Regions from separate parts of the Azospirillum sp. VT-I1 genome, predicted to be linked through region 2. Evidence: predicted binding sites of a transcription regulator. Region 2 holds the regulator's gene; each other region holds the start of a gene.
The links. Region 2 encodes HrcA, which represses chaperone genes, less so after heat shock. Its sites were predicted from a motif close to GTTAGCACTCNCCNNNGGNGAGTGCTAAC; they were not measured.
Positions count from the first base shown of each region.

Region 1: a site for HrcA is predicted at 3,058-3,086, ahead of groES (co-chaperone GroES). Genes of this name have one in related genera too.
Region 3: a site for HrcA is predicted at 4,215-4,243, ahead of groES (co-chaperone GroES). Genes of this name have one in related genera too.

Region 1 covers NZ_CP168803.1:546,124-553,573, reverse strand. Annotated here, with positions in the region: gene AB8P05_RS21075 (ABC transporter substrate-binding protein) at 62-1,330, shown strand; gene AB8P05_RS21070 (NAD(P)-dependent alcohol dehydrogenase) at 1,433-2,506, opposite strand; gene groES (co-chaperone GroES) at 3,127-3,444, shown strand; gene groL (chaperonin GroEL) at 3,464-5,089, shown strand; gene AB8P05_RS21055 (sensor histidine kinase) at 5,198-6,247, opposite strand; gene AB8P05_RS21050 (PQQ-dependent sugar dehydrogenase) at 6,446-7,450, shown strand, end outside.
Region 2 covers NZ_CP168800.1:1,943,569-1,951,018, reverse strand. Annotated here, with positions in the region: partial or broken gene AB8P05_RS09475 (IS630 family transposase) at 1-402, shown strand, start outside; gene AB8P05_RS09470 (nuclear transport factor 2 family protein) at 435-827, opposite strand; partial or broken gene AB8P05_RS09465 (YifB family Mg chelatase-like AAA ATPase) at 1,256-2,409, opposite strand; gene AB8P05_RS09460 (creatininase family protein) at 2,618-3,364, shown strand; gene hrcA (heat-inducible transcriptional repressor HrcA) at 3,516-4,556, shown strand; gene grpE (nucleotide exchange factor GrpE) at 4,615-5,229, shown strand; gene AB8P05_RS09445 (response regulator) at 5,387-5,752, shown strand; gene AB8P05_RS09440 (DUF1848 domain-containing protein) at 5,895-6,779, opposite strand; gene AB8P05_RS09435 (NifU family protein) at 6,845-7,402, opposite strand.
Region 3 covers NZ_CP168800.1:1,574,661-1,582,110, reverse strand. Annotated here, with positions in the region: gene AB8P05_RS07610 (heavy metal translocating P-type ATPase) at 1-335, shown strand, start outside; gene ccoS (cbb3-type cytochrome oxidase assembly protein CcoS) at 241-441, shown strand; gene AB8P05_RS07600 (Crp/Fnr family transcriptional regulator) at 600-1,286, shown strand; gene AB8P05_RS07595 (COX15/CtaA family protein) at 1,495-2,580, opposite strand; gene AB8P05_RS07590 (lysozyme) at 2,682-3,176, opposite strand; gene AB8P05_RS07585 (hypothetical protein) at 3,313-3,573, opposite strand; gene AB8P05_RS07580 (usg protein) at 3,684-3,947, opposite strand; gene groES (co-chaperone GroES) at 4,306-4,596, shown strand; gene groL (chaperonin GroEL) at 4,645-6,288, shown strand; gene AB8P05_RS07565 (hypothetical protein) at 6,571-6,921, shown strand; gene AB8P05_RS07560 (DMT family transporter) at 6,937-7,450, shown strand, end outside.

The DNA.
Region 1 (7,450 bases), on a different replicon from region 2:
GCCGGCAACCGGGCCCGACAGGCAGACCGAACGAAGAAGGGAACAGGGGGAAATGTCCAACATGGCGTCTCTGCGCACATCCATCCTCGGCATGACCGCCATCGCGACCGTGATGGTCGGCGCCCTCATGGCCGCTCCGGCGCAGGCCGGGCCGGCGGTGGAGGTTCTGCATTACTGGACCTCCGGCGGCGAATCGAAGGCCGCGGGCGCGCTGCGCCAGGACTTCGAGGCGGCCGGCGGCAAGTGGATCGACGCGCCCGTCGCGGGCGGCGGCGGCGACGCGGCCAGCACCGTCCTGCGCTCCCGCGTGCTGGCCGGCGACCCGCCGAACGCCGTGCAGCTGAAGGGACCGAACATCAAGGAGTGGGCGGCGCAGGGCAAGCTCGCCCCGCTGGACGACGTCGCCAAGGCCGAGAACTGGGACGCCATCCTGCCGCCGCAGATCCGCGACGTGGTGACCCACAAGGGCCACTATTACGCCGTTCCGGTGAACATCCACCGCGTCAACTGGATGTGGGTGAACCCGCAGGCCATGCAGAAGGCCGGCGTCGCCATCCCGAAGACCTGGGACGAGTTCAACGCCGCCGCCGACAAGCTGAAGGCCGCCGGCATCATCCCGCTCGCCCATGGCGGCCAGCCCTGGCAGGAGGGTGCGCTGTTCGAGGATGTCGTCCTCGGCCTCGGCGGTCCCGACTTCTACCGCAAGGCGCTGGTGGAGCTGGACGCAAAGGCGCTGACCGGCGACACCATGGTCAAGGTGTTCGACCAGATGCGCAAGCTGCGCGGCTATGTCGACGACGGCTTCCCCGGCCGCGAATGGAACCTCGCCGCCGGCATGATGATGAACGGTCAGGCCGCCATGCAGATCATGGGCGACTGGGCGAAGGGCGAGCTGACCGCCGCCGGCAAGGTGCCGGGCAAGGATTTCGTCTGCGCCCATGTGCCGGGACAGTTCGGCTACATCGTCAATTCCGACAGCTTCGTCATGTTCACCTCGGCCGACGCCGACCGCGCCGCCGGGCAGAAGCTGCTGGCCAAGCTGATCCTGGGCAAGAAGTTCCAGGAGACCTTCAACGTGGTGAAGGGCTCCATCCCCGCCCGCCAGGACATGGCGCGCGACAGCTTCGACGAATGCGCCGTGAAGTCGATGGACGACCTGAAGACCGCCATCGACACCAACAGCGCCGTGCCGTCCATGGCCCACGAGATGGCGGTTCCCGGCGCCGTCCGCGGCGCCTTCCTGGACGTCGTCACCGCCCACTTCAACTCTACCATGACCTCGCAGGAGGCGGTGAAGCGTCTGGCCGAGGCTGTGGATCTGGCGAAGTAAGCCTCCGCGTCGCCCGCGTGCCGTCGCTCCTTCCCTGGTGTTGCGCGTGACCTTGAAAAGCCCCTCTTCCTTCCGGGAGAGGGGCTTCCTTTCATTCGGGCTTCACGGCGTGATCGCCACCTTCAGCACGCCGTCGCGTTGGTGGCCGAACAGCTCGTAAGCCTCCTCGATCCGCTCCAGCGGGAAGCGGTGGGTGACCAGCGGCTTCAGGTCCACCCGGCGGGAGGCGACGACCGCCATCAGCCGGCGCATCCGCTCCTTGCCGCCGGGGCAGAGCGAGGTGACGATGGTGTGGTCGCCCAGCCCGGCGGCGAAGGGGCCGAGCGGCAGGTGCAGGTCGCCGGAATAGACGCCCAGGCTGGACAGCGTCCCGCCCGGCCGCAGCACGCGCAGCGCCGCCTCGAAGGTCGCCTGGGTGCCCAGCGCCTCGATGGCGACGTCGACGCCGCGGCCGCCGGTCAGCCGCATGATCTCCTCGACCGGATCGGTCCGGCGGAAATCGACCACATGGTCGGCGCCCATCCGCCGCGCCATCTCCAGCCGTTCCGGCACGGTGTCGACGCCGATGATGGTGGTGGCGCCCTTCAACTTGGCGCCGGCGGTGGCGCAGAGGCCGATCGGGCCTTGCGCGAACACCGCCACCGTGTCGCCGATGCCGATGTTGCCGCGCTCCGCCCCGGCGAAGCCGGTGGACATGATGTCGGGGCACATCAGCACCTCCTCGTCCGTCAGCTCGTCGGGGACGGGGGCGAGGTTGGTCATCGCGTCGGGCACCAGCAGGTATTCGGCCTGGGAGCCGTCGATGCTGTTGCCGAAGCGCCAGCCGCCCAGCGGCTTCCAGCCATGGGCGGTGCCGGCGCCGTCCTGGGAATGGCAGCCGCACAGGCAGGCGTTGCTGTGGCCGCTGGGGGTGATGGCCCCGGCGATCACGCGTTGCCCCTCGCGGTAGCCGGTGACGGCGGAGCCCAGCTTCTCGATGATGCCGACCGGCTCGTGCCCGATGGTCAGTCCGCGGGCGACCGGGTACTCGCCCTTCAGGATGTGGATGTCGGTGCCGCAGATCGTCGTCGTGGTGATGCGGATCAGCGCGTCGAGCGGTCCGACGTCGGGGATCGGCTTGTCGTCCAGCACGATGCGGCCCGGCTCGACGAACACCGCCGCTTTCATCATGACCATGGCGTCCTCCCGTGATGGTGGCTGCCGGTCGAGGGGCTGCGTCGCGCAAACATCGCAAACGGCCCGCGGCCGGCGCTGTGCTTAACGCCGCCAGTCTGGCACGGCGGGGAGAAGGACGCGTTGATGCAAATTAATCGGTCACGGAAATCGCTCTCTCCCGCCCCGGGAGAGGGCGATTTCCGAGCGTCGCCGCCCATCTTGACGCCCGCTCGCGCTTGATTAGATTTCGCACGTGCCGGGGTGCCTCGAACTGCAGGACCCCGGTATGTGCGAAGACCGTGTCATGCATGTTGCTCTGCGGAGGATGTGTGCGATGCCGACGACCAGACCCTTGCGCGCCCCACCCGGCCGGACCGGATCCTGCGAACGCCTGAGATAACCGACAAGCTCCGGCACACGCGACTTCGATAAATCCCAAGAACAAACCTCTGCCTGTGTCTGCGATGGCGGCCACGGGCATTTTGCGCTGACGTGATTCATAAACAAAACTCCTCCTTTCTTGTTAAAAAATACTCTTGACGACAAAAACAGCCTGAGTAAATTTCCCGACCGAAAGCACGGCCCATTCGGGAGTGCTTGAGAACCCAAGACATTCGCTTAGACTCAAGGAGTGTCACACCATGAAGTTCAAACCGCTTCACGACCGCGTTCTGGTCCGCCGCGTCGAATCCGACACCAAGACGAAGGGCGGCATCATCATCCCCGACACCGCCAAGGAAAAGCCGCAGGAAGGCGAGGTGATCGCCGTCGGCCCGGGCGCGCGGGACGAGGCCGGCAAGCTGGTGGCCCTCGACGTGAAGCCCGGCGACCGCGTGCTGTTCGGCAAATGGTCCGGCACCGAGGTGAAGATCGACGGCGAGGATCTCCTCATCATGAAGGAGAGCGACATCCTCGGCGTGATCGAGGCTGCCGCCGAACCCGCCAAGAAGGCCGCTTAAGCAGGGGAGGAACAGGACCATGGCTGCGAAGGACGTGAAGTTCGGCTCCACCGCCCGCGACAAGATGCTGCGCGGCGTGGACATCCTGGCCGATGCCGTGAAGGTCACGCTGGGCCCGAAGGGCCGCAACGTGGTGATCGAGAAGTCGTTCGGCGCCCCGCGCATCACCAAGGACGGCGTGTCGGTCGCCAAGGAAATCGAGCTGGCCGACAAGTTCGAGAACATGGGCGCGCAGATGCTGCGCGAGGTGGCGTCGAAGACCGCCGATCTGGCCGGCGACGGCACCACCACCGCCACCGTGCTGGCCCAGGCCATCGTGCGCGAGGGTGCGAAGTCGGTTGCCGCCGGCATCAACCCGATGGACCTGAAGCGCGGCATCGACATGGCGGTCGACACCGTGGTGACGGAGCTGAAGGCCCGCTCCAAGAAGGTGACCACCAACGAGGAGATCGCCCAGGTCGGCACCATCTCCGCCAACGGCGACCGCGAGATCGGCGACATGCTGGCCCGCGCGATGGAGAAGGTCGGCAACGAGGGCGTCATCACCGTCGAGGAGGCCAAGAGCCTGGAGACCGAGCTGGATGTCGTGGAGGGCATGCAGTTCGACCGCGGCTACACCTCGCCCTACTTCGTCACCAACGCCGAGAAGATGCAGGTGGAGCTGGATGACCCGTACATCCTGATCCACGACAAGAAACTGTCCGGCATCCAGGCGATCATCCCGGTGCTGGAGAAGGTCGTCCAGTCGGGCAAGCCGCTGCTGATCATCGCCGAGGACGTGGAGGGCGAGGCGCTGGCGACCCTGGTGGTCAACCGCCTGCGCGGCGGCCTGAAGGTCGCTGCGGTGAAGGCTCCCGGCTTCGGCGACCGCCGCAAGGCCATGCTGGAGGACATCGCCATCCTCACCGGCGGCCAGGTCATCAGCGAGGAGCTGGGCATCAAGCTGGACGGCGTCACCATCGACATGCTGGGCCGCGCCGGCAAGGTGGTCATCACCAAGGACAACACCACCATCGTCAACGGCGTCGGGTCGAAGGACGACATCAAGGCCCGCTGCGGCCAGATCCGCCAGCAGATCGAGGAGACGACCTCCGACTACGACCGCGAGAAGCTGCAGGAACGGCTGGCCAAGCTGGCCGGCGGCGTCGCGGTGATCCGCGTCGGCGGCGCCACCGAGGTCGAGGTGAAGGAGCGCAAGGACCGCGTCGACGACGCCATGCACGCCACCCGTGCCGCGGTGGAGGAAGGCATCCTGCCCGGCGGCGGCGTGGCGCTGGCCCGTGCGGTTTCGGTTCTGGAGAACGTCAAGCCGGCCAACGACGACCAGCGCGTCGGCGTGGAGATCGTGCGCCGGGCGCTGACCGCCCCGGTGCGCCAGATCGCCACCAACGCCGGCGTCGACGGCTCGATCATCGTCGGCAAGCTGAACGACAGCAAGGAGTACAGCGTCGGCTATGACGCGGCCAAGGGCGAGTGGTGCGATCTGGTCAAGGCCGGCATCATCGACCCGGCCAAGGTGGTGCGCACCGCGCTGCAGGACGCGGCCTCCGTCGCCGGCCTGCTGATCACCACCGAAGCGATGGTCGCCCAGCTGCCGGAAAAGAAGCCCGCCGTGCCGGCCCCCGGCGCCGATATGGACTTCTGAGCCGGCAACTTCCGAGCCGGCAATTCCTGAACCGATTGGGCCGGCTTAACGCTTTCGGCCTGGATGTTCCCTGGACGGGGTCGCGCCGCACCGGCGCGGCCCCTTTTTTCATTCCACCCCTCGATGGCCGGCCGGCCGGCCCAGTTCCGGCAGGGGAAAGCGCAGGCACGCCCTGACCCCATCGTCCGGCTGCCGCTCTATGCTCAGGCTGCCGCGCAGCTGTTGAGCGAGCTGCTGCATGATCTTGCCGCCCAGCCCGGTCCCCTGCGGATGGTTCGACAGAATGCCGACCCCGTCGTCGCAGACGCGCAGCACGCAATCCGCCCCCTCCCTGCGGAAGCTGAGGTCGATGCGGCCGGATCGGCCGTCGGGAAAGGCGTATTTCAGCGCGTTGGTGACCAGCTCGTTGGCGATGGTGCCGACCGCGATGGCGACGCCCATGTCCAGGACGACGTCCTCCACCTCGGCATTGACCGCCACCGGATGCACCCCGACCACGCCGAGCTGGAGGTCTTCCACCAGGCTTTCCAGGAACTCCTTGGAATTCACGACGGTGACGCCCTCCACCCGGCGCAGGCGGACATAAACCCGCGCCAGCACGCCGATGCGCTCGATGGTGCCGGCGACGATGTCCTGCGGCTTCTCCGACCGGTGGGCCGCCAGCATCAGCTGGGCACTGATCTGCTGCAGATCGTTGCGGATCCGATGGTGGATCTCGTGCAGCATCAGTTCCTTTTCCTCGTTGACCGCGGACAGCTGGTCCCAGGACCGGCGGAGCTGGTCGTTCGCCCGATGCAGGGCATCCGCGACCGCCGCGATGCCGAATCCCAACGCCATGTAGATCAGGAAGGCCAGCCGGTCGCCCGAATCCGCGATCCACAACAAGCCTTCCGGTTTCATGAAGAACCAGGCCGAACACACCCCTGACAGGATCGTGGCCACGAACCCCGAACCGCGGTCGAACAGAATTGAAACAAGGAAGATCGTGGGGATAAAGACGAGAAACGGATACTTGAAGAGGAGCGGATCGAGCATGTAGCGCACCAGCGCCGTCAGCCCGACCAGCACAAATGTAATCCCGTAGCGTGCCCAGGATGAGTGCGGCAAGCTGGAGGACAGCCGGTGCAAAACCTTTTCCATACCGCGCGCATGAATCACGACGACAGGTCTCCGTAGAGCGGGGTCGAACCCATAACAGCCGAACTCTTCATACGGCTTGCGTCCACGCACGGATTGGGGTGACACCCTGAATGATGAGCCGGGCACTCCGCCGGAGGGATTCTTTCGGCGAACGGATCTTGGCCGCCCCGCCGATACTCCCATCTGAGAGGCAAGACCGCTCACCGGAGGATCTTGATGCGCAGCACCCTGACCCTGTCGGCCGCCCTTCTTGGCGCCCTCGCCGCCACCCCCGCCCTGGCCCAGTCGGGCACCGGACAGGTGGTCAAGACCGTCCAGACCAGCGCCGGGCCGGTGGCGGTGACGCGGTTCGCCGATGGGCTGGAGCGGCCCTGGGGCATCGATTTCCTGCCGGACGGACGGGCGCTGGTGACGGAGAAGCCGGGGCGGCTGCGCATCGTGGCGCGCGACGGCACCCTTTCCGCCCCGCTCGGCGGCACGCCGAAGGTCCTGGTCCAGGGCCAGGGCGGCATGATGGACGTGGCGGTCGATCCGCAATTCGCGCAGAACCGGACCATCTATCTCGCCTATGCCGAGGCCGGCGACAACGGCCTGTCCGGGACGGCGCTGGGGCGCGGCACGCTGACCGACCGCGGCATCGAGAGTTTCCAGGTGATCTTCCGGCAGTCGCCCAAGATGGATGGCGGCCACCATTACGGCACCCGCATCGTCTTCTCGCCGGACGGCCATATCTTCCTGACGCTGGGCGAACGCAACAAAATGACCCCGGCGCAGGACCGCAACGCCACGCTGGGCAAGGTGGTGCGGCTGAACCGCGACGGCTCGCCGCCCAAGGACAACCCTTTCGCCGCCGAAGGCAAGGTGGCGGCCACCGTCTGGTCCTACGGCCACCGCAACATCGAAGCGGCCGCCATCGACCCGCGCACCGGCGCGCTCTGGATCGCGGAGATGGGACCGGCGGGCGGCGACGAGCTGAACCGGCCGGAGGCCGGCAAGAATTACGGCTGGCCGCTGGTCAGCTGGGGCAATCATTACGACGGCCGCGACATCCCCGACCCGCCGACCCGCAAGGAATTCACCGACGCGGTAATCCACTGGACGCCGGTGATCTCGCCGTCCGGCATGGCCTTCTACCAGGGCGGCCTGTTCCCGGGCTGGCAGGGCAGCGCCCTGATCGGCGGCCTCAGCGCCAGGGCGCTGGTCCGGGTCGCCATCGACGGC
Region 2 (7,450 bases):
CAATGCGCGGCACGGCACCGGCATCAGGAGTTCATCCGCTTTCTCAACGCCGTCCAGGCGGCGGTGCCGGTCTGTAAGGTGGTGCATGTCATCCTGGACAACGACGCCACCCACAAGCACCCGAAGGTCCGTGCTTGGCTGGAGAAGCACCCGCGCTGGGTCTTCCACTTCACCCCGACCTCGGCGTCTTGGCTGAACGCGGTGGAGGGCTTCTTCGCTAAGCTAACCCACAAGCGCCTGCGCCGGGGCAGCTTCCGCGGCATCGTCGATCTTCAGGCTGCCATCCACCGCTTCATCAAGGAGCACAACAAGACCGCCAAGCGCTTCGTCTGGACCGCCAATCCCGACCGCATCATCGCCAGCATCAACAAGGCTGAACGAGCGTCATCCTCGCGCCATTGAACACCCTCTCTACGGCGTGGGGAGGGTGTTCTTCAGGATGCTCGGCCAGTCGCGCAACTGACCTCGTCCCATGCCTGGACAGTGAGGTGCTTTGCGATCCGGCCGTTCCGCAGTTCGAGGGTCATCGCCGACATCACGTGGCACCCGTCAGAATAGGCGCACTCCTCGACGAAGGCGGCGCGGTCCGGCCCAACCACCTCATGACCGACGCGATGCGTCATGTCCCTGGAGCAGACATCGCGCCAGAACGCCGCAATCGCCTCCCTGCCCGACAACGTCATCGGCGAACTGGGCGGACGGTTGCGATCGACGATCACCATCTCGGCATCATCGGCGTAGAGCCCGACCAAGGTGGTGGCGTCGCTATGTTCAAGGGCCTGTTTCAGGTCACCGAAGTTGAAGGTTTTGGTTGCGGATGTCGCCATGGCACACCCCTTGGGAAAGTTTCGGCGCAGCTGCGCTAGGATACTCCTCCGTGTTCCGCACGTCCGCAGCGCGGACGGGTATCGAAAGGCCGGCCGTCGCCGCATTTGCCACTGCAAACTGGTGAGGTTCTTCAGACGGTTTGAACAGCCCTATGGTGTCATGCCCGAGCTTGACAAGGGCATCCACGGCCAACGAAGAACGACGCCGGATTTGCGGATGACAACAGCACGCCGCGCTTCTGCCCAGCTACAAACGATACCATCTGTCTGGTTCGGGCCACCAGTCGCACGCAGTATCCTCCATGCCATCACGACAGACGACGGCGCCACCAGCCTGTGAGGGTACAAGGCACGGAACGCCAAGTCTGAAATTTAACTGAACCAGTCTGATAGTTAGCTGAAGAGTCTGAAATTTAACTGTAATTAACAATGTGCAGGTCGATGCGGTCGAACAGCGGCCCGCTGATCTTCGACTGATAGTCGGCCGCGCATTTCGGCGCGCGGGCGCAGGCGAGCGAGGCGTCGTCGAGATGGCCGCAGCGGCAGGGATTCATCGCCGCCACCAGCTGCACGCGCGCCGGATAGGTCACATGGTGGTTGGCGCGGCTGACCACCGCCTTGCCGGTCTCCAGCGGCTGGCGCAGCGCCTCCAGCAGCGGACGGGGGAACTCCGGCAGCTCGTCCAGGAACAGGACGCCCTGGTGCGCCAGGGAAATCTCGCCCGGCTTGGCCCGCGTGCCGCCGCCGACCAGCGCCGGCAGGCTGGCGGACTGGTGCGGGGCGCGGTAGGGGCGCTGGCGCAGCAGCCGCCCCTCCTCCAGCAGCCCGCCGACGCTGTGGATCATCGACACCTCCAGCGCCTCCGCCGGGTCGAGCGGCGGCAGCAGGCCGGGCAGCCGGGCGGCCAGCATCGACTTGCCAGAACCGGGCGGCCCGATCATCAGCAGATTGTGCGATCCGGCGGCGGCGACCTCCAGCGCGCGCTTGGCGGTCTCGTTGCCCTTGACGTCGCGCAGGTCGGGCGGCGGCGCGTCCTGCTCCTGCAGCCGCGGCTTCGGCGGGGTCAGCACCTGCGTGCCCTTGAAATGGTTGATGAGGGCCAGCAGGTTGGCCGGCGCCAGCACGTCCAGATCGGGACCGGCCCAGGCCGCCTCCCCGCCGCAGGCCGCCGGGCAGATCAGGCCGCGGTCATTGGCCAGCGCGTCGATGGCGGCGGGCAGCACGCCGGCCACCGGGGTCAGGGCGCCGTCCAGCGCCAGTTCGCCCAGCGCGACATAGCGGGCGATCTCCGCATCCGGCAGCACCCCCATCACCGTCAGCAGGCCGAGCGCGATGGGCAGGTCGAAATGGCTTCCTCCTTCAGCACGTCGGCGGGGGCGAGGTTGACGGTGATGCGCTTGGCCGGCAGCGCCAGCCCCAGCGCGTGCAGGGCGGCGCGCACCCGCTCCCGGCTTTCGCCCACCGCCTTGTCGGGCAGGCCGACGACGGTGAAGGCGACGATTCCGCCGGACATCTGGACCTGGACGTCGATCCCCAGCACCTCGATGCCCTGGAACGCCACCGTGTTGACGCGCGCAACCACCACCACACCCCGGAAGAGACGCCCATGCGGACGGAATGCACGCGATTGTAGTCATCGCCGCGGCAATGCGCCAGCGCGGGCTGAGCATCCGCGGACGTCCCGGTCCCCTCATGCCCGCCCGGCGCAGGGAGCGGTTGTCGCGGCCCGCGCGCCGCATAACATGAGGACGACGCAGTTCCAGCCCCCGTTTCCAAAAGGATCAGCCACCGTGCAGCTTCACCTGAGCACCTGGGCCGAGGTCGAGACCTATCTGAAGACCTCCAAGGGCATCATCATGCCGATCGGCTCGACCGAGCAGCACGGGCCGAACGGGCTGGTCGGCACCGACGCCATCTGCGCCGAATTCATCGCCAAGGGCGTCGGCGACGCCACCGGCGCGCTGGTCGGCCCGACGATCCCGGTCGGCATGGCCGTTCACCATATGGAATTTCCCGGCTCAATGACGCTGAAGCCGTCGACGCTGATCGCCGTGCTGCGCGACTATGTCGGCTCGCTGGCCGAACACGGGTTCGAGCGCTTCTTCTTCGTCAACGGCCATGGCGGCAACATCGCCACGCTGCGCGCCGCCTTCTACGAGATCTATGCGGAGAACCGGGCGCTGCGCGGCCGTGACGCCCCGGACCTGCGCTGCACCCTGGTGAACTGGTGGGAGAACGGCGAGGTCGGCCGCCTGTCGCGCGAGCTGTACCAGGGCAAGGAAGGCTCGCACGCCACGCCCAGCGAGGTGTCGGTCACCCAGTACGCCTATCCCGACTCGATCAAGACCGCCGCGATGGAACCGGAACAGGCGCCGGCCGGCGGGTTCCACGACGCCCGCGACTTCCGCCGCCGCTACCCGGACGGCCGCATCGGCTCCGCCCCCGGTCTCGCCCGCCCGGAGCATGGCCAGCGCCTGTACGAGGCGGCGGTCGGCGCCATCAGCGCCCAGTACCGCGCCTTCCTGTCGGAGCAGTAAGGACGGCCTGCGGTCGCAGGCGAGCGGGGCTTCTTCGCCCCGCACGTTGATTCGGCGGTTGGACCTGCCTAAATTCGGACCGGTCGACGGGATTTCCGATCCGCGTCGGCCGAGTGCGAAACGACGGCCCAGAAGAGACCGCCCGGCGTCCATGATCAACGAGCTGAACCAGCGATCGCGCGAGATTTTCCGGCTGATCGTCGACGCCTATGTGGCGTCCGGCGAACCGGTCGGCTCGCGCACCATTTCGCGGCGGCTTGGCATGGCCTTGTCGCCCGCGACCATCCGCAACGTGATGGCCGACCTGGAGGAGCAGGGGCTGCTCTACGCCCCGCACACCTCCGCCGGCCGCATCCCGACCGATGCCGGCCTGCGCATGTTCGTCGACGGCCTGCTGGAGATCGGGTCGCTGACCGAGGACGAGCGTGCCTCGATCGAAGCGAAATGCTCCGCCTCCGGCCGCGCCTTCGCCGACGTGCTGGGCGAGGCGTCGGCCATGCTGTCCGGCCTATCGCACTGCGCCGGCCTGGTGATGGCCCCCAAAACCGACCGCCCGCTGAAACATATCGAGTTCGTGTCGCTCGGCCCCGGCCGCGCCCTGGTCGTCCTGGTAAACGAGGACGGTCTGGTCGAGAACCGGGTGATCGAGGTGCCGATGGGCGTCCCCACCTCCACCCTGCAGACGGTGTCGAACTTCCTCAGCGCCAAGCTCGCCGGCCGCACGCTGGAGGAGGCCCGGCAGGAGGTCCTGCAGGAGATCGAGCAGCAGAAGACCCAGCTGGACGAGCTGTCGCGCAAGGTGGTCGCCGCCGGGCTGGCCACCTGGGCCGGCAGCGGCGGGTCGAACGCCGGCCAGCTGATCGTCCGCGGCCAGTCCCGCCTGCTGGAGGACGTCACCGCCCTGTCGGACCTGGAGCGCGTGCGCGCCCTGTTCGAGGCACTGGAGACCAAGGAGACGATGCTGCGCATGCTGGACGCCACCGGCCGCGGCGACGGCGTGCAGATCTTCATCGGGGCGGAGAACGTGCTGTTCAACCACTCCGGCTGTTCGATGATCATCTCTCCCTTCCAGAACAGCCGCGAGCAGGTGATCGGCGCCATCGGGGTCATCGGCCCGACCCGCATCAACTACGCCCGCATCATTCCGCTGGTGGATTACACCGCCAAGGTGGTCAGCCGGCTGATCGGCTGACCGCCCCCACCTCGCCTCAACTCCCCGCCATATCGACCAAGCAAGAATTGAGAAAACCATGAGCGAAGAGCAGAACAAGCCCGCCGACGCCACCGTGGAGCCGACCGAGGCCGCCGCCGAGACCGCAAACACGGCCGCCGCCGGTGCAGATACCGGTTCGCCCGAGGACCGCGTCGCCAAGCTGGAGGCCGAGGTCGCCAGCCTGAAGGACCAGCTTCTGCGCGCCATGGCGGAGACGGAGAACACCCGCCGCCGTGCCCAGCGCGACCGCGAGGACGCCAGCAAGTTCGCCGTGTCCAGCTTCGCCAAGGAGCTGGTGTCGGTCGCCGACAACCTGCGCCGCGCGCTGGAAGCGGTTCCGGCGGAAGGCCGCGAGAAGGACGAGATGCTGAAGGGCCTCGCCGTCGGCGTCGAGGCGACCGAGCGCCAGCTGTTCGCCGCCTTCGACCGCGCCGGCATCAAGAAGCTGGACCCGGCCGGCGAGCCGTTCGACCCGAACTTCCATCAGGTGATGTTCGAGATCGAGAACACCGGCAAGGCCGCCGGCACCGTCGTCCAGGTGCTGCAGCCCGGCTACACCATCCACGGCCGCCTGCTGCGCGAGGCGATGGTCGGCGTCGCCAAGGGCGGTGCCGGCGAGGCTGGCGGGCAGCACGTCGATACGAAGGCGTAATGATATAGCCTCTGCAAAGATCCCGGTGCCGCGGCGATGCCGCCGGACCGGGATCTTCGCGTTTGCGGGATTGGGGATGCTACCGGTTGACGCTCGGCGGGAAATTGCCTAGGGCTTGCGGACGATCCATTCGGCCGAGCAACCGGAGCCGCGTCCCATGCCCAAGAGCGTCCTGACCGTCGACGATTCCAAGACCATCCGCGACATGGTCGGCTTCACGCTGAAAGGCGCCGGCTATGAGGTGGCGGAGGCATCGGACGGCAATGCCGGGCTGGCGCTGATCAGCCAGCGCAAGTTCGACTGCATCATCACCGACCTGAACATGCCCGGCATGGACGGGCTGGCCCTGACCCGCGCCATCCGCGCCTCGGCCGTCAACCGCGCCACCCCGGTGCTGCTGCTGACCACCGAAGCCGACCCCGCCAAGAAGACCGCCGGCCGCGAAGCCGGCGCCACCGGCTGGCTGGTGAAGCCCTTCAATCCGGAAAAGCTGGTGGAGACGGTGCGGAAGGTTTGTCCGTAAGCGATCTGATTGCCCCCTCCCCATCCCTCCCCGCCAAGGCGGGAGAGGGGGCCGGAGCTTAGCGAGAGTGATGCAAAGGAGGGGCGGCAGTCCCCTCTCCCGCGATCGGACCGGCCTTCGGCCGGCAGAGGGCGGGGGAGGGCTAGGGAGGGGGCATCCGCCGCGCCACCAGAAACTCCCCCTCCGGGTCATGCGCGGCAAAGCTCTGCTGCGCTTTGCCGCGATCGGCGACGGCATAGCAATAGACGCAACCGTGCGGACAGCTGTCATAGTCGCCGATGTCGCGGCTTTCGGCGCACAGGCAGCCGGGGCGGTTGCCCTTCTCCCGCGCGGGCACCGCATGGCCCGCCACGTCCGACAGCCGCGCCGCATCGACGCAGCGCGCCGGCGCCGTGCCGGGCGTGTCCACCAGTTCCGGCTGGGTGCAGAGCGTCAGCGCCATCCCCTCCCCCGCCGCGATCCCGGCCAAATCCGCCAGAAGCGCGCGCTTCTCCTCCGCCTCCGGATCGCGCCAGCCGATGCCGGCGGCGGCGAGGTTGCGGGCGGTCTTGCGGTAGGGCTGCAGGAAGGACACCACCACCTCGTCGGTCACCCCGCGCAGCGAACGGGCGATGGCGGCGAAGGTCTCGCGGTGCCGGTCCGGCGGGGTGGCGTCGGTCAGCACGATGGGGTCGTAGCGCCAGACCGCCGCCCGTGGCCCCCAGCGCTCGCGCACCCGCGCCATGTGGCCGACGGCGGTCTCCCAGGCCGGGACCGAGCGTTCCAGGGCCGTCGGCAGGCCGGTGACGCTGTACTGCACGAGGAACGGAAAGCCCCGCTCCGCCACGCTGTCGAGCGCGCCGAGGAAGGGTCCCAGATTCTTTGTCCAGAAGATGAAGCCGTCGACCGCCGGCCGGGTCAGGTCGATGCGGTAGGTCTGGCCGCCATAGGGATTGACCATCCGGCAGTAGCCGGCGTCCAGGCGGTTCAGGAACCAGCGCCCGTAGAAGGCGGGGATGTCGGTCTTGTAGCTGGCGGAGACGATCATGCAGCCAGCATGGGAATGCCGGCCCGCAGTATCAAGGGCGGGCCGGCATCAACCACGGGCGGGCCTTACTGGACCGCGCGGACTTCGACCACTTCGGGGATGTAGTGGCGCAGCATGTTCTCGATGCCGTGCTTCAGCGTGGCGGTGGAGCTGGGGCAGCCGGAGCAGGCCCCCTTCATCGCCAGATAGACCACGCCCTTCTCGAAGCCCTGGAAGGTGATGTCGCCGCCGTCCTGGGCGACCGACGGGCGGACGCGGGTGTCCAGCAGTTCCTTGATCTGCTCGACGATCTCCTCGTCGTCGGCGTTGGACGCCGCGGCATGGCCGTCGCCGCCGTCCTCCAGCAGGACCGGGCGGTCGGCGGTGAAATGCTCCATGATGACGCCGAGGATCGACGGCTTCAGCAGGAACCAGTCGCGCGCGTCGGTCTTGGTGATGGTGATGAAGTCGGCACCCAGGAAGACGCCGACGACGCCCTCGATCTCGAACAGGCGCTGGGCGAGCGGCGAACGGGCGGCATCCTCGCGGCTGGTGAAGTCGGCGGTGCCGCGTCCGAGCACGTCACGCCCCGGCAGGAACTTGAGAGTCGCCGGGTTGGGCGTCTGCTCGGTCTGAATGAACATGGTCTGGTCCTCCATCGGCGGCGGAATGGAACCGCCGGCGCGCCCGGG
Region 3 (7,450 bases), 370 kb from region 2:
TCGCCCGCCGGTCCGGCCGCCTGGTGAAGCAGAATTTCGGCATCGCGCTGGTGTATAACCTCTGCGCGGTTCCGCTCGCGATGGCCGGGATGCTGACGCCCCTGCTGGCGGCGCTCGCCATGTCGTCGTCGTCGCTGATCGTCATTCTCAATGCGCTGCGGCTGGCCCGCGGCGCCATCGTCAAGGATGTCCCCGTCCAGGATATGGCCGGGCGGGACCTGTCGGGTAAGGATTCGGGTGATGGACGAGCTTCTCTATCTGATCGCGATCGCGCTGAGCCTGGGCGGCCTGGGTCTGGCGGCCTTTCTGTGGGCGCTGAAGTCCGGCCAGTTTGACGATCTCGACGGCGCGGCGCACCGTGTCCTGTTCGACGACGACCTGCCGGCGGCTCCCCGGACCGGGACCGAGCCGGCCGCCCCGGAGGCCGTGCGCAGGCAATAGTGCCAAAGCCCGTATGGGCAAAGAAAAGGTTGTATGCGTGCGAGGTTGCGATTCTCAGCGATTGCCACCAATATGAGCCCATGCGGAATGACAGGCTGGGTTCCTCCATGCCACCTTTTGATACGGTTCGCGCTCGGGAGAAGAGCGCTGCGACGGAAATGAATCCCTGCGGGGCCTGTCCCGTGCGCAGCCTGACGGTGTGCGCCGCGCTGGAACCGGAGGAACTGCGCCGTCTTGCCGACATTCTGCAGAATGTGCGCATCGATGCCGGCCACACCCTGTTCGCCGAAGGCGACGCGGCCGACGCGCTCTACAACGTCACGTCCGGCACGGTGAAGCTGTACAAGCTGCTGCCGGACGGGCGCCGCCAGATCACCGGCTTCCTGGTGACCGGCGATTTTCTGGGGCTGGCCGTCAACGACAGCTATGCCTACACCGCGGAGACCGTCACCAGCGCCTCGCTCTGCCGTTTCCCGCGCAAGAAGATCGACGCGCTGCTGGAGGAATTCCCCAAGATGCAGCGGCGCCTGTTCTCCATGGCGTCGAACGAGCTGGCCGCCGCGCAGGACCAGATGCTTCTGCTGGGCCGCAAGACCGCGAAGGAGAAGATCTGCTCCTTCCTGCTGATGCTGTCCCAGCGCGCCGCCCGCCGCGGCCACAAGGAAAACCCGGTCTTCGTGCCGATGAGCCGCGCCGACATCGCCGATTATCTGGGCCTGACCACCGAAACGGTCAGCCGCACCTTCACCCAGCTGAAGACCGCGGGCGTCATCTCGCTCCAGGAAGGCAACAAGGTCCTGATCGCGGACATCGACGCGATGTACGATCTGGCTGAAGGGGCGTGACCTTCGCGCTTTTGCCGGGTGCGGGCTTGCTCGGCAATTCTTCCACGGATTTCACGGATTAGGACACGGATTTCACGGATGTTCTTCCGGGAAGCCACGGCTGCCGGAGAACATCCGCTCCGGCAAGCCATAAAAAATCCGTGTAATCCGTGTCTGAATCCGTGAAATCCGTGTAAATCTTGCCGGACATACCCGCAGTCCGGCAAGACTACAGCGCGCGGTTATTCCCCCGCACCGGCCGCAGTTCGAACTGCAGCCACACCAGCATCGACACCACCAGGATTGCGCCCGCCTGATGGGTGGCGGCGACCGGGAGCCACACCACAGTCAGCAGCGTGACGATGCCCAGTGCGATCTGCAGCAGGATCATGGCGGCCGACGCCAATGCCGCGCGGCCGGCGCGGCCGGGCAGGCGGGCGCCCAGGACGCGGGCGGCCAGCACCAGCACCACAATCCCGGTCAGGATCGCCAGCGCGCGGTGGATGAGCTGGATCGCCGCGGTGTTCTCGAAGGGATTGAGCCACCAGGGGGTCAGCGTGTTCACCTCCGGCGGGATCCAGTGGCCGGCCATCAGCGGGAAGGTGTTGTAGGCGAGGCCGGCGTCCGAGCCGGCGACGAAGGCGCCCCAGACGATGGTGACGGCGACCAGCCCCAGCGCCCAGCCGGTATGGCGGCGCAGGCCGGCGGCTTCCGGACGCCATCCCGCCAGCGGCAGCGGGTCGAGCAGCCCCAGCGCGGTGCGCAGCAGCAGGGCATAGATCAGGATCGCGGTGCCGAGATGCAGGGCCAGCCGGTAATGACTGACGTTCGGCGAATCGACCAGACCGCTCTTGACCATGAACCAGCCGATGCCGCCCTGCAGCCCACCCAGCAGGAACAGGCCGGCCAGCTTCGGCCACAGCTCGGGCGAAATGCGGCCCTGCATCCAGAAGCGCAGGAAGGGGATCAGGAAGACGAAGCCGATCAGCTGGCCCCACAGCCGGTGGAACCATTCCCACCAGAAGATCGACTGGAAGCCCGCGAGATCCATGTGGTTGTTGTAGATGCGGAACTCGGGCGTCTGCTTGTAGAGGTCGAAGACCCGGTTCCACTCCGCTTCCGACAGGGGCGGCAGAATGCCGATCAGCGGTTTCCATTCCACCATCGACAGCCCGGATTCGGTCAGCCGGGTGATGGCGCCGATCACGGCCATGGCCAGCACCATGGCGGCACAGACCAGCAGCCAGATGGCAATCGGCCGATTCGGGTTGGGACGGGCGGAGGAGGCGAGGCTGTCGGAGGCAAAGGCGGTCACGGCGGTATTCCGGAGCACGGCGGTGGGATGTTCGCCAATGTGGTGCGAACATCCCGCTCCGTCAAACGCCTCATGCCCGGTTCGGGCCGGGCGCCGCCCGATCAGGCGGTGCCGTCGGCCGTGCCGATGCTGCCCTGGGCCTGGACGGTCTGGCCCTGGAACAGCGCCGCCTCCGCCGCACGGCGGGCGACGAGGCCCGGCAACTGGGTCGCCTTGCCATTCACCTTGGCATAGACCCAGCGACCGAACTGGGCGGCTGCCCCGTCATAGTTGCCGGCGTTCAGCAGTTTCAGCAAGGTCGAGTCTTGCAGGCTGCCGGCACCCAGGTTGAAGACGAAGGAGGACAGGGCGCCGCGCTGGTCGTCGTTGAGCGGCACCGTCACCAGCGCGTCGACGTGGCCGGCGGCCTCCGTCAGGTCGGAGGCAAGGAAGCTGTTGGCCTGATCGGCGGTGATGGTCTGGCCCATCGTCACCCCGGCCGTGTGGCCGTAGCCGATGGTGGGGACGCCCGCCGGGCAGAGATAGGCTTTGAGATACAGACCTTCGAAATGCTTCACGAGGTCGACCGCGGCTTGGCAGACCGGCTTGGTGGTCATGTCTGGAAACTCCCGCTTCGCGCGCCGGGCGGACGACATCCGCCCTCAACGGAGGCGATCCTAGGCGAGATACGCGCGATACGGGAAGAGCAGATTTGAAATTGTCGCAATCCGTTGCCGAGGTGGACCGCGTGGGTCAGGGCGCCAGGGTGTGCGCCGCGCCGATCAGCACGAACAGGGCGAACAGAAGCGCGAACAGTCCGGCGATGGTCGTGCATTCCAGCAGGGCCTCCACCAGCCTGCCCTCGCGATCCTGCCGGTTCGGCCGCCTGCATTCCGGCTGTCCGCCGGCGGGACGGGCGCCGGTGCGGTTCGTCCCGTCATCCGGTGCACCGCCGGGAGCGTCACGATCGCTCCAACCGTCGTTCCAGGATTCCGCCCTGCGCTTCGCCATCATCGCGCCCTCCGCATCTCCGCTGCCGGTATTCGCTAAAATTTTAGCGATCGGAGTAGCCGGGCGCTGTGATGGCAGTCACAGGGGCGCGGAGGGCGTGACGATGGCTGGCCTCAATGGATCAGGAAATCGGCGTTGGCGTGGCGCAGGTTGCCGGGCGTGATCAGGCTGTGGGTCGCCAGCCGGACCGAATGCAGCTTGCCGTCGAGGTTGCGCTGCCAGAAGTCGAGGAAGCGGCGCAGAACGGGATAATCGGGCGCCTGATCCAGATCCTGCCACAGATAGGACTGCAGCAGGCCGGGATGGTCCGGCATGTGGTAGAGGATCTCGGCGGTGGTCAGGCGGAAATCGCGGAGCTGGAGGACGAGATTGGCCATGCGCGGTCTCCCATGCGGTTGGCTGATCGGTCGGGAATGTGCGGTGTCCGGTTCCTCTCATGCGATCCCGGCGGCGGTGCGCCGGCGCCGGGAAGGGCGGGCCTTGTGTGACCCTTTCAAGAAATCTTGCCCGTCCGCCGGTTTCGCCGCAATACAGAAAATCGTTATTACTCAATATGTTAGCAGCATGTCCGGGTGAGTGCTGCCGGCATTTGCGGCAAATTCCGAAACGAGCCTCTTGAATCCCAAAACCGCTTCGATTAGCTGTCTGGCACTCGCCGGGAGGGAGTGCTAACAGCAGCCGGCCCGCGCCAATTCTCGTCAGTCAGAACCAAGCCTTGATCCAAGGAGGCATTCCATGAAGTTCCGCCCGCTGCACGACCGCGTCGTCGTCAAGCGTCTGGAGTCCGACACCAAGACCAAGGGTGGGATCATCATCCCCGACACGGCCAAGGAAAAGCCGCAGGAAGGCGAGATCATCGCCGTCGGCCCGGGCGCCCGTGACGAGTCGGGCAAGGTCGTGGCGCTGGACGTCAAGGCCGGCGACCGCATCCTGTTCGGCAAGTGGTCGGGCACGGAAGTGAAGATCGAAGGTGTCGATTACCTGATCATGAAGGAATCCGACATCATGGGCGTCATCGAGGCCTAAGTCCTCCGCCCGTATCCTTCGAAATTTACAAGTTAAAGGAATCGAGACATGGCTGCCAAAGACGTCAAGTTCGGCCCCACCGCGCGCGAAAAGCTGCTGCGTGGCGTTGACATCCTCGCCGACGCCGTGAAGGTCACGCTGGGCCCGAAGGGCCGCAACGTCGTGATCGAGAAGTCCTTCGGCGCTCCGCGCATCACCAAGGACGGCGTGTCGGTCGCCAAGGAAATCGAACTGTCGGACAAGTTCGAGAACATGGGCGCCCAGATGGTCCGCGAGGTTGCCTCGAAGACCAACGACCTGGCCGGTGACGGCACCACCACCGCCACGGTCCTGGCCCAGGCCATCGTCCGCGAAGGCGTGACCAAGGTCGCCGCCGGCCTGAACCCGATGGACCTGAAGCGCGGCATCGATCTGGCCGTCGCCACCGTCGTCGCCGACATCCAGGCCCGCGCCAAGAAGGTTACGACCAACGACGAGATCGCCCAGGTCGGCACCATCTCCGCCAACGGCGAAGCCGAGATCGGCAAGATGATCGCCCAGGCGATGGAGAAGGTCGGCAACGAGGGCGTCATCACGGTGGAAGAGGCCAAGAGCCTGGACACCGAGCTGGACGTCGTCGAGGGCATGCAGTTCGACCGCGGCTACCTGTCGCCGTACTTCGTGACCAACGCCGACAAGATGGTCGCGGACCTCGAGAACCCCTACATCCTGCTGCACGAGAAGAAGCTGTCGGGCCTGCAGCCGCTGCTGCCGGTTCTGGAAGCCGTCGTCCAGTCCTCGCGTCCGCTGCTGATCATCGCCGAGGACATCGAGGGCGAGGCGCTGGCCACCCTGGTGGTCAACAAGCTGCGCGGCGGCCTGAAGATCGCCGCCGTGAAGGCTCCGGGCTTCGGTGATCGCCGCAAGGCGATGCTGGAGGACATGGCCATCCTGACCGGCGGCCAGGTCATCTCCGAAGACCTCGGCATCAAGCTCGAGAACGTCACGCTCGACATGCTGGGCACCGCCAAGAAGGTCGTGATCTCCAAGGAGACCACCACCATCGTCGACGGCGCCGGCGACAAGGCCGACATCGAAGCCCGTTGCGGCCAGATCCGCGCCCAGGTCGAGGAGACCACCTCGGACTACGATCGCGAGAAGCTGCAGGAGCGTCTGGCGAAGCTGGCCGGCGGCGTCGCCGTCATCCGCGTCGGCGGTGCGACCGAGGTCGAGGTGAAGGAGCGCAAGGATCGCGTTGACGACGCGATGCACGCCACCCGCGCCGCGGTGGAAGAGGGTGTGGTCGCCGGCGGCGGCACCGCCCTGCTGTACGCCTCCAAGGCCCTGGACAAGCTGACCCCGGCCAACGACGAGCAGCGCGTCGGCATCGACATCATCCGCCGCGCCCTGCAGGCCCCGGTCCGTCAGATCGCCTACAACGCGGGCACCGACGGTTCGATCGTGGTCGGCAAGCTGCTCGACCAGGGCGACACCAACTTCGGCTACGACGCCCAGAAGGGTGAGTTCACCGATCTGGTCGCCGCCGGCATCATCGACCCGGTGAAGGTGGTCCGTACCGCCCTGCAGGACGCGGCCTCGATCGCCGGCCTGCTGATCACCACCGAGGCGATGATCGCCGAGAAGCCGGAGAAGAAGGCTGCTCCGGGCGGCATGCCGGGCGGCATGGGCGGCATGGACGACATGGGCTTCTGATAGCCCGCCGGCCCATAGCCATCTGCCGACCGTTCTTCGGTTCGGAAAGGGGCGCCCCCACATGGGGGCGTCCTTTTTCTTTTGGGGCCGGGAGATGTGCCGGGGGATGCGCCGGGGCATGCGTGGTCAGGTTGCAGCCACCCTCCGCCATCCTGAAATGTCAAGGCGAAGTCCGCCTTGCTTTGGCGCGGTCGCCTCCCAATAATCCGCCCCTCTTGCCGGGCGCCCCAGCACGGGGATGCCGGCCTCTGTCTTCCGTATTTTTAAACGAGGGCCTGTTCCATGCGCTCCTTCGAGGGCCAGCATTCCGACAACGTCGCCATCAAGCGCACCCGCGAGCAGAAGCAGCGCCAGCTGGTCCAGCTCAAGGAGCAGCTGGCGACGCTGAAAGCCCACGCGGCCCCCGCCATCCGTGAAGCGCTGGTCAAGCGCATCTCCGAACTCGACGCCGAACTGCGCCAGCCCGCCAAGCCGCCCCGCGAAGGCCGTGAGGGTCGCGAAGGCCGCGAGGACGCGCCGCGCCATCCCCGCCGCGAGTCCCGCCCCAGCGTCTTCCGCGCCGAGGACGGAGCCGACCGCGGCACCGCGGTGTCCGCGTCCAGTGTCTTCGCCTCGCCCCGCCGCCGCAGCTGAAGCACGGACAGCGCCATGCCCGCCGACCGCACCGCTCCTTCCATAGGATCCCGTCTCGCCGATCAGGCCTGGCTGCTGATGATGCTGCCGCCCCTGTTCTGGGCGGGCAACGCGGTCCTGGGGCGTGCGGTCGCCGGAGCCGTGCCGCCCATCGGGCTGGCCTTCTGGCGCTGGTGCCTGGGCATGCTGATCGTGCTGCCCTTCGCCTGGCCGCACCTGCGCCACGACATCACGCCGATCCTGGCGCGGTGGAAGAGCGTGCTGCTGCTGGGCACTCTGGGAATCGGCATCTACAACACCTTCCAATACATCGCGCTGAACACGACGACCGCGCTGAACTGCGTGATGCTGCAGTCGTCGATGCCCGTGATGATCGTCCTGATGAGCCTCGTCCTGTTCCGCGACCGGATCGGGGCAATGCAGGGGCTGGGCATCGTCGTCTCGCTGGCCGGCGCGATGACGCTGATCTCCCACGGCGACCCGGCGACGCTGCTGGGGCTGGAACTGAACGTCGGCGACGTCTGGATGC